3 regions of the Vallitalea sediminicola genome follow, and region 2 is predicted to be linked to each of the others. Evidence: riboswitches for the same ligand, from Rfam matches in the RefSeq annotation. Region 2 holds a riboswitch; each other region holds the start of a gene.
What was found. Region 2 has a riboswitch for cobalamin ahead of ACX6CF_RS21270 (methyltransferase domain-containing protein). Riboswitches for the same ligand answer to the same signal wherever they lie in the genome.

Region 1 (3,273 bases), on a different contig from region 2:
AAGTTCTGCTTTTACATATTTTGAAGAACCAAATAAAATAAATACATTAGGCTGTTCTTCTTTTTTTGCTTTTTCACAGATTTTATTTACATTTTCCTGTAGAGCTTTTACTTCTGAATCATAAATATCATCTCTACCAGTAATCTTTGTAAATAATCTTAATGTATCATTAAATCTACTGTAAGGATTATTACTAACATCAACATATGCATATTCTATGTTATTGCTTTTTAGTATATCTTCCATTTCTACGTGTTGGCTTCTAGTTGAGCTTAAGATAACTAAGTCAGGTTCTAGAGATAATATTTTTTCAACACTAGGTGCGTTTACTTTTCCCACTTGTTCAATATCCTTAGCAGCTTCTGGAACATTAGTTTTACCACTTACTCTAGCAATGGCTTCTCCACCTGCTAGATACCAGATATCTAGAATAGAATTCATAAGAACAACAACTTTTTTTGGATTCTTAGTAATTGTTTGTTCATCACCTAATGGGTTCAAATATGTAATAGTTGTATCAGTATCTTCGACTATGAATTCGGGTAATGCCTGTGAATCTTCAGTTGCAGAATCTTTTTCTGAATCATCACTAGATGTAGCTGTATCTTTTTCAACATCTTTATCTTCATCAGTAGTTTTCTCAGTGTTATCTGGAGTAACAGTAGTTTTTGATGAATCCTGCTGTTTAGAACATCCACTAAATGAAGTAACGGTCAAAATAAAGATTAATAAAATGGCGATACGTTTCATGTTTTTCATTATTAAAGTCCTCCTAGAAATTCTTTTATTAAGGTATCATTGAATTTTAATCTAATAGTCTTTTAAGGAGTGATATAAATAAAAAAACCTACAACTAATCGTTGTAAGTTATATTAACAAATTAAATAAGTTTATCATATGTAAAATTATTAATTAATTAATGTAATCGTATCTTCTCACCCGAAGTTAGTTACATGGATTATTAAAGGCAGGTTTCCTGACTCGTAGTTCAATTTACTCTCTTAATCTTCCCAGTTTCCCAGTGATATATCTAAGATTTCATCCCTACTTACAGTAGCGGGGGCTGTAGAGGATTCACACCTCATTCCCTATTATCTTATAATGGTAAATTTTGTTGGTTTAACATTATAAAAGCACCTTCAAAGAACTATTAAATTTTAAAGAAATAGTATCATAGTTTTATGGTAATGTCAATGTGATATGGATAGCATTACATTATTAATGTTTCATTGACATAGGGCTTTATATGATTTATTATAAGATTAAATTAATTAACGATTAAATAGAAATATATATGTTTGAGGATAATTCTTATTAATTCTCAAAGGGAATCAGGTTAGAATCCTGAACGGTCACGCCACTGTGTAAATAATTTCCTTTTATATTAAGGAAGTTATTATAGTCAGAGTACCTATTTTAATCCTAATACACTTACGTATTATTTTGCGTAAAAACTTTGCGAGGGACAGAGGGTGTAACTATTTATTATTCATTAATAAATAATGTATATCATACTCTTATCTCGTTGTAGGTAAGAGTTTTTTATTATATATAAGGAGGCAGTTATTATGGAAAAGAAAAAAGCGATATTAGTTGTAAGTTTTGGAAGTAGTTATGAAAGTGCAAGAAGAGAACAGATAGAACCTATAGAAAAATTGATAGAGACTACATACACTGATTATAAGGTAGTACGTGCATTTACATCTAACATAATAATAAGAAAGTTAAAAGAAAAAAATATATTAATAGATACACCAAAGGAAGCATTAAAACGATTGATTGAAGAAGGTTTTGAACACATCATTGTACAACCAACCCATATAATACCAGGTTTTGAGTATGATAAGATAAAAACAATAGTTAATATAATGAATCATAATAAAAATGTACATATTACTCTTTCATGCCCTTTGCTATATCATAAAAATGATTATAAAGAAGTTATAGAAGCATTGAAAACTTATATCCCTAGTGTAGATACTAATGAAGCTGTTGTATTGCTAGGGCATGGTACTGAACATTATGCTAATACAAGCTATTATTATTTACAATATCTTCTAGAAAATGAACAGTTACCAATATTGATAGGAACTATAGAAGATGGAATTGAATCAATTATCAAGAGATTGAAAAAAGGAAAATACAGTAAAGCAGTTCTTATGCCATTTTTGGTAGTTGCAGGAGATCATGCCCACAATGATATGGCAGGAGACGAAGAAGATTCATGGAAAAATGTACTAATTGCTAATGATATAGAAGTTAGAACAATAACTAAAGGATTAGGTGGTAACCAAGCAATTAGAAAAATTTATCTTAATCACCTAAAGGAAGCAGTGAATAATCAATGATGACGGAAAAACCTAGATTAATTATATCAGCTCCAAATAGCGGAACGGGTAAAACGACTCTTACAATAGCGTTAATGGCCGCATTATGTAAAAGAGGATTAAAAGTACAACCATATAAAGTAGGACCTGATTACATAGACACGGGATTCCATGAAAGTGTAACTGGTAGACCCAGTATTAACATAGATGGATGGCTTTTGAAAGACCAGATGAACAGATATCTATTTGATAAATATAATCAAGATGCAGACATAAGTATCATTGAAGGTGTCATGGGATTATATGATGGTTATGGCAGTGAGCCTATGATTGGTAGTACAGCGCATATATCCAAGATACTGAAATCCCCTGTTATATTGGTGATGAATGTAAAGGGAATGTCAACCAGTGCTGCGGCAATAGTTCATGGAATGAAAACTTTTAGAGATATCTCGATAAAAGGCGTAATAATTAATCTTCCCATGTCAGAAAGACATTATGAAATATTAAAAGAAACTATTGAAATCAATACGGATGTTCCAGTAATAGGATATCTACCAAAACTAGATGAAGTGAAACTGGAAAGCAGACATCTAGGACTTATTCAAAGTAGTGAAATAAGGGATATGAATGCAAAGATTCATAAACTCGCAGATACTATCACTGATACTGTAGATATTGATAAGTTGATTGAGATAGCTGGGAATGCAGAACCATTAGAAGAGCCTGATAGAGTTAAAACCAATAATCAATTTGATGTACATATTGCTGTAGCAAAAGATAAAGCATTCTCATTTCATTACAATGAAAATATAGAAATATTAATAGAATTAGGAGCTCATATTCATTACTTTAGTCCTCTACGAGATAAATCATTACCTGATAAATGTGATGGGATATATCTAGCAGGTGGTTACCCTGAAGTATTTGCCAAGGAACTGTCAAA
Region 2 (3,273 bases):
TTTTAACTGACGGTGACGTCACTTGCTATAAAAATAAGTGATATGTTTATTTACTATTAATTAATATCACTTATATATAAATATTATTAATTAAAGGAGGAAAATAAATATGAGCGAAAACAGAAAAGCATTACTAGAAATGAATATGGGTAAACTTTTTATGAAACTCGCTATACCTGGTATCATTGGAATGCTGGCAGTAGGTTTATATAATATGGTAGATGCTATATTTGTAGGACAGTTTGTAAGTGGAGCAGGAGTTGGAGCAATAACTATGGCTTATAATATTGTTCTAATCAATCAAGCTATTCTAACTTTATTTGCAACAGGAGCAATGTCTCTTTTATCAAGGGCTCTAGGTGAAAAAGATGAGGAAACTATTAATAAGTTATTTGGAAATGTAATTATAGGTGTTGCCATAATATCAGGAATACTAACAATTATAATCTGTTTATTTGCAACACCAATTCTTCAATTTCTCGGTGCAAAAGATGAAATATTAGTTCTAGGTGAAAAGTACATAAGAATTATAGCTTTAGGATTTATATTTGGTGGGGTAGGACCTGCACTTAATATGCTGATTCGTGGAGAAGGCAAGATGAAAGCTGCTATGAAGATTGTTTTCATTGGTATGATCATTAATATTATTTTAGATCCAATTTTTATTATAGTATTTGGAATGGGAATAGAAGGTGCTGCAATAGCAACTGTTATCAGCCAGATTATATATTTAATAGGTGATATTGTCTATTTCAAATCAGGAAAAAGTGTTATTAAATTAACTAAAAAAAGCATAAAGATATCAATGGATGTCATGCCGAAAATGTTGAGTGTTGGGTTCTCAGGAATGTTAATGCAAGTCATGTCTGCTATACAATTAGCTATATTACTTAGGTTGATGTCTTCTTATGGAGGAAATAACAGTATTATAGTTCTAAGTTCAGCACAACGTATTATGATGTTTGCTTTTATTCCAATGTGGGGAATAGGTCAAGGATTACAACCTATTTTAGGAGCAAATTATGGTGCTAAACAATTTGCTAGAGTAAAAGAAGCTTTTGTATCATTTACTAAAATAGCTACTTGGATATCCGGTATATTATGGCTATTGTTTATGTTATTGCCTAAATTCATACTTGGTTGGTTTATTACTGATTCAGCTTTAGTTTCAGAAGGAGTTAATAGCTTTAGAATGTATTTATGTGTATTTGTTTTATATGGACTAATGATTACATCTATTACATTATACCAAGCTCTTGGTAAAGCTGGTAAAGCGGCATTGATAGTCATGGGCAGACAAATATTGTTCTTCATCCCATTGTCTCTAATATTACCATTATTTATGAAAGAAACAGGTGTATGGTTAGCGTTACCAATTGGCGATTTCTTAACAATATCACTATCTATTGTTTTTACCATAGGTGAATTTACTGCATTGAATAAGCAGATAAAAGGTTATAATAATTCTTTTGCTAAAGAGGGCATTTGATAAGACTAAAATAATTGTAATATAAATAATTAGTTGAAATATTTGATGAATTATAGTGATATTTAAAGTTTTTATGTAAATTATAATTTTTTATTAATTAATTTTGACGAATACTGATATATAATTGACATTGAATTTTTAATATGATAGAATGAAAAAAATTAATAGAATACATATATGGTAATTATAAATATTAAAAGGGAATGCAGTGAAATTCTGCAACAGCCCCCGCTGCTGTAATAGGGACAAGTGTTTAATATGCCACTGAGAAATTGGGAAGGTAATAACATTTGGTTGAACTTAAGTCAGAAGACCTGCCAAATATGTTTAAGTATATCTTTCGGCGGGAAAGTGAGTATTATCTAAATGCATAGTATACTATGTTTTTATTGTTTTGCTTTTAAACTGCCTAATAGGCAGTTTTTTTAATGTAATCCTATTCTAAAAACATATGAAATAGAAGTTATTTCATATGTGCTAAGGAAATCATAGATTAAAAAAATAAAATTGGGAGTGATATTTAGTATGAAAACAGCAACTAGTATACCAAAGTACGATGCGAGTAAATTTATGGGGAAGACTCATGATTTTTTAGAGACTCAATTAATGTATGCAGCAATAGAACTGAATTTGTTTGGTAAATTACAGTTCCCTGTTACAATTCAAGAATTAGTTAATCAAACTGGATACAATTCAAGGAATTTAGAACTTCTTTTGAATGCATTAACCGCTATCAATTTTTTAAGAAAAGAAGGTGATAAATTCTCTAATTTACCAGAAACTAATTATTATTTAAACCCAGGTAGTAAGATGTATGTGGGAGAACATCTTCTTTATTGGAGAGATATGACAAACCTCGCAAACGTTGTAGAATTAGTTCAAGATGGTTCTAAAAAAGTGGATTTCAAAGACCAGAACGGTTCTGATTTTTTTGATTTTCGTTCCATGAATCAAGGAGCAAGAAATACAATGTATTTGGGAAGAGTTCAGAAATTTATTTCTTTAATAAATAGATATTTTGATAAAGAGGAGGAATTTAAAGTATTAGATATGGGTGGTGGTTCAGGAATCATGTCTATTGAAATTGCCAGAAATTTTCCTAACGCAAAGGGTGTAGTATTTGATCAACCTTTCGTAACAGAATTGACGCAAGAAGTTATAGAAGAATATAAAGTAGCCGAACAAATAAGTACTCAATCTGGTAATTTTGTTACGGATTCTTTTGATGACAAATACGATCTTATAATAGCTTCAGGGGTTTTAGATTTTGTCGGAGATTTGGAAAAAATGATAAGTAAATTATGCGATTCACTTAATGATGATGGTTATATTTACATAAGTACTCATGGAATTAATGAGGAATTTACAGCTCCCAAAAAGTATATTTTGGGATGGTTGTCAAGTCATTTAAATGGTTTAGATATTTTGAAACCAGATCCTATAATAAGAAAGACAATTAAAGATTCTGGACTTGAAATTATATTTAATGATGAAAGTGGACTTAATTATATGGTAAGGAAGAAAAAATATGAATGAAGGGGGAGAAAAACGTGTTATAAAAATTATCGCAATGGGAATAATTCTTCTTCTAGCAATTAGTTTTATTTCACTTTTTTTAGGGCGCTATTCCTTATCGCCATTAGAAGTGATAAAGATATTACAGCATAAGATTTTAGGTATAGAAGAAACAGGTGCTTCAGTTAATGTTGTATGGAATATCCGTATGCCAAGAATATTTTTGAATATTTTAGTTGGAGCGGGTTTAGCAGCTTCAGGAACTGCTT
Region 3 (3,273 bases), on a different contig from region 2:
TAAAGGCAGACAAATTAGGTTCGCTTATTTTTTATGGACCGCCTGGAACAGGGAAAACTACTCTTGCAAAAGTGATAGCAAATACCACAAAATCTGAATTTGTTCAATTAAATGCAACTATATCAGGAAAGAAAGACATTGAAAAAGTAGTAAATGAAGCTAAAAACAGGCTAGGAATGACTCTAGGAAAGACTATTCTATTTATTGATGAAATCCATAGATTCAACAAAGCACAGCAGGATGCTCTTTTACCATACGTTGAAGATGGTACTGTAACACTCATTGGTGCTACTACAGAGAATCCTTATTTTGAAGTAAACAGTGCTCTAGTATCTAGGTCCAGAGTATTTGAATTAAAACCTTTGGGTAACAAAGATATTCGTAAATTAATAATAAGAGCTATTACTGATAAAGAAAAAGGATTAGGAGATTTTAATGCCAGAATTAATGAAGAAGCTATAGAGTTCTTGTCTGACAGAGCTAATGGAGATGCAAGAGCAGCTCTTAATGCCATTGAACTAGGGGTTCTTACTACTGAGCCAGATGAAGAAGGTATAATTGAAATAGATATAGATGTAGCATCAGAATGTATACAAAAAAGAGTTATCAACTATGACAAAAACGGTGATAATCATTATGATACTATATCAGCTTTCATAAAAAGTATGAGAGGTTCAGATCCAAATGCAGCTGTCTATTATCTTGCAAGAATGATTTATGCAGGAGAAGATCCAAAATTCATAGCGAGAAGGATTGTTATTTGTGCTGCTGAAGATGTAGGAAATGCAGATCCTATGGCAATACAGGTTGCAATGGCTGCTGCTGATGCAGTTAATTTTATAGGTATGCCAGAAGGTAGGATAATATTATCCCAGGCAGCAACATATGTTGCTTGTGCTCCCAAAAGTAATGCTGCTTACTTAGCTATTGATAAGGCTTTAGATGATGTTAAGAAAATACAGATTACTGCAATTCCATCATATCTGAAAGATAGTCATTATAGTGGTGCAAAAAAACTTGGTCACGGAACAGGGTATAAATATGCTCATGACTATGAAAATCATTATGTAAAACAGCAATATTTACCAGATGAACTTGTTGATGAGATATATTATAATCCTACTGAACAAGGATATGAGAAGAAAATTGTAGAGCATTTCAACAAGATAAAAAAATAAAAAATGCAAGTAAGTCAGAAAAGTGTTTTGTTCTAACTTGGTTTTTGCAAAATAGTATATGTATATGTTACGCCAGCTAATTGCTCGTCCTGAGCAAAAAGATGGGTTCGGCGTCCTGCCTCACTACTTCACATATACATATACTATTTTGCTTCCTAGTATCTATAATATAATCACAAACCACTTTTCTTCTAAAGTATCTAACTATTGGCTGTTACAGAGTTTATAATAATATTATTATATAAAGATAAAAAATGGAAAACTCAAATAGCTAGTTTTATATTGACATATTAATATTAAAGTATATAATAAAATTATCTTTGTTATTACGTATATATAACATAAGATACTAAAATTTAATAGATAAAAAGGTACTCGTTGAGTTAAAAGGGAAAGTGGTTAGATGCCACTGCAGCCCCCGCTACTGTAAATGGTGTGAAATCTAAAATGTCATTGGGAAACTGAGAAGACTAGAGAGTAAGTTAAGCCATAAGCCAGGAGACCTGCCTTTTTACAATGTTTTCAGCTTTCGGTGGGAGAGTGTAGATTCACATATTTATTTGTAATCTGACTGTGCCTGAGCACAGTTTTTTGTTGCTTATAAATAGAAAATGCTACATGAGTATACCGAGTGTTAATCACTTTTCTTATTAAAGAGATATTATGGAGGTTATAGAAATGAAAAAAATATTAAAGCTGTTACTGACAACAATGTTAATCTCAGTACTTGTTTTTAGTTTGGCTGCTTGTGGTGGTAAGAAGACACCAAAGGAAGATACATACAAACAAGATAATCAAGTAGATAAAGATGAAACATCAAAAACTGACGAAGACAAAGGTACTGATGAAGATAAGGATAGTAATGATAAGGAAGATGGAAATACTGGTAAGGAAGAAGATACTAGTAGCGAATCAGATATATATCCATTAACTATAACAGATAAATATGGTAAGGAAATAACAATTGAAAAAGAACCAAAAACTGTAGTTTCAATTTCACCAGAATTTACAGAAACAATATTTGCTCTAGGAGCAGGAGACAAAATCATAGGTAGAACAGATTTTTGTGACTATCCTAGTGAAGTAGCGAATATAGAATCAATTGGTGGTCTAGAAGAATTTAATATTGAGAAAGTAGTAGATCTTAACCCTGATGTTGTAGTTACATCTGCTCATGTAAAAGATGATGCTGTAGCTAAGTTGCAAGAACAAGGTATCACTGTTTTATCACTTTCTTGGAATGAAAGTTTTGAAGGTGTATATGGTTATATCAATACACTTGGTGAAGTTCTTAATAAAAAAGAAGAAGCAGATGAAGTAGTAACTAGTATGAAAGATAAAGTGACCGAAATTAAAAAAGCTATAGAAAAAGAAGAAAGACCAACAACATATTTTGTGGTAGGGTATGGAGAAGGTGGAGACTTTACAGCTACTGGAGATACTTTTTTAGGTGAAGTAATGGATATGGCTGGAGCTGATAATATAGCGAAAGATGCTACAGGTTGGGCGTACAGTATTGAACAAATAGTTGATAATGACCCTCAGATTGTTATATGTTCAGATAAGAATGATGTTAAAACTAAGCTAAAATCATTAGAAGGATATAAAGATTTAACTGCTGTCAAAGAAGGAAAATTATACGAAACAGATGAAAATCTATTTTTTAGACAAGGACCAAGAATAATTGATGGATTAATTAATTTAGTCAAAATAATTCATCCAGATGCTATTAAATAATGTAAAGAGATTAGAATTCTAGTATACTTTAAGTAAGTCTATGCGAAATATTAGCATAGGCTTACTGTGTATAAATAGAAAAGGACATACTAAGTAAAGCAGGTTTAATAATATGAAGATATTTAGAAAAAGTAATATTATAATAAGTTTATTAGTACTTATAGCAGTAGTTATAATTGCATGTGGATTTGGTTCGGTTAGTATTGATTTTACAACTAGCAGTAAAATATTATTAAGTAAAATTCCATTTATCAATGATTTAATTTCACTTGATGGTATTAAGGAATCACATATAAAAATAATAGCTGACCTAAGGTTGCCTAGAATAATACTTGCATTATTTACTGGAGGAGCACTA

Region 1: it holds a riboswitch for cobalamin, as region 2 does, so the genes downstream of both, ACX6CF_RS00240 (sirohydrochlorin cobaltochelatase) here and ACX6CF_RS21270 (methyltransferase domain-containing protein) in region 2, are expected to answer to the same signal.
Region 3: it holds a riboswitch for cobalamin, as region 2 does, so the genes downstream of both, ACX6CF_RS14450 (ABC transporter substrate-binding protein) here and ACX6CF_RS21270 (methyltransferase domain-containing protein) in region 2, are expected to answer to the same signal.

The regions. Positions count from the first base shown of each region.
Region 1 covers NZ_BTPT01000001.1:57,178-60,450, forward strand. Annotated here, with positions in the region: gene ACX6CF_RS00235 (ABC transporter substrate-binding protein) at 1-759, opposite strand, end outside; cobalamin riboswitch at 950-1,156, opposite strand; cobalamin riboswitch at 1,286-1,433, shown strand; gene ACX6CF_RS00240 (sirohydrochlorin cobaltochelatase) at 1,569-2,348, shown strand; gene ACX6CF_RS00245 (cobyrinate a,c-diamide synthase) at 2,345-3,273, shown strand, end outside.
Region 2 covers NZ_BTPT01000064.1:9,717-12,989, reverse strand. Annotated here, with positions in the region: gene ACX6CF_RS21275 (MATE family efflux transporter) at 110-1,489, shown strand; cobalamin riboswitch at 1,651-1,825, shown strand; gene ACX6CF_RS21270 (methyltransferase domain-containing protein) at 2,015-3,025, shown strand; gene ACX6CF_RS21265 (FecCD family ABC transporter permease) at 3,018-3,273, shown strand, end outside.
Region 3 covers NZ_BTPT01000031.1:82,288-85,560, forward strand. Annotated here, with positions in the region: gene ACX6CF_RS14445 (replication-associated recombination protein A) at 1-1,178, shown strand, start outside; cobalamin riboswitch at 1,531-1,703, shown strand; gene ACX6CF_RS14450 (ABC transporter substrate-binding protein) at 1,857-2,915, shown strand; gene ACX6CF_RS14455 (FecCD family ABC transporter permease) at 3,028-3,273, shown strand, end outside.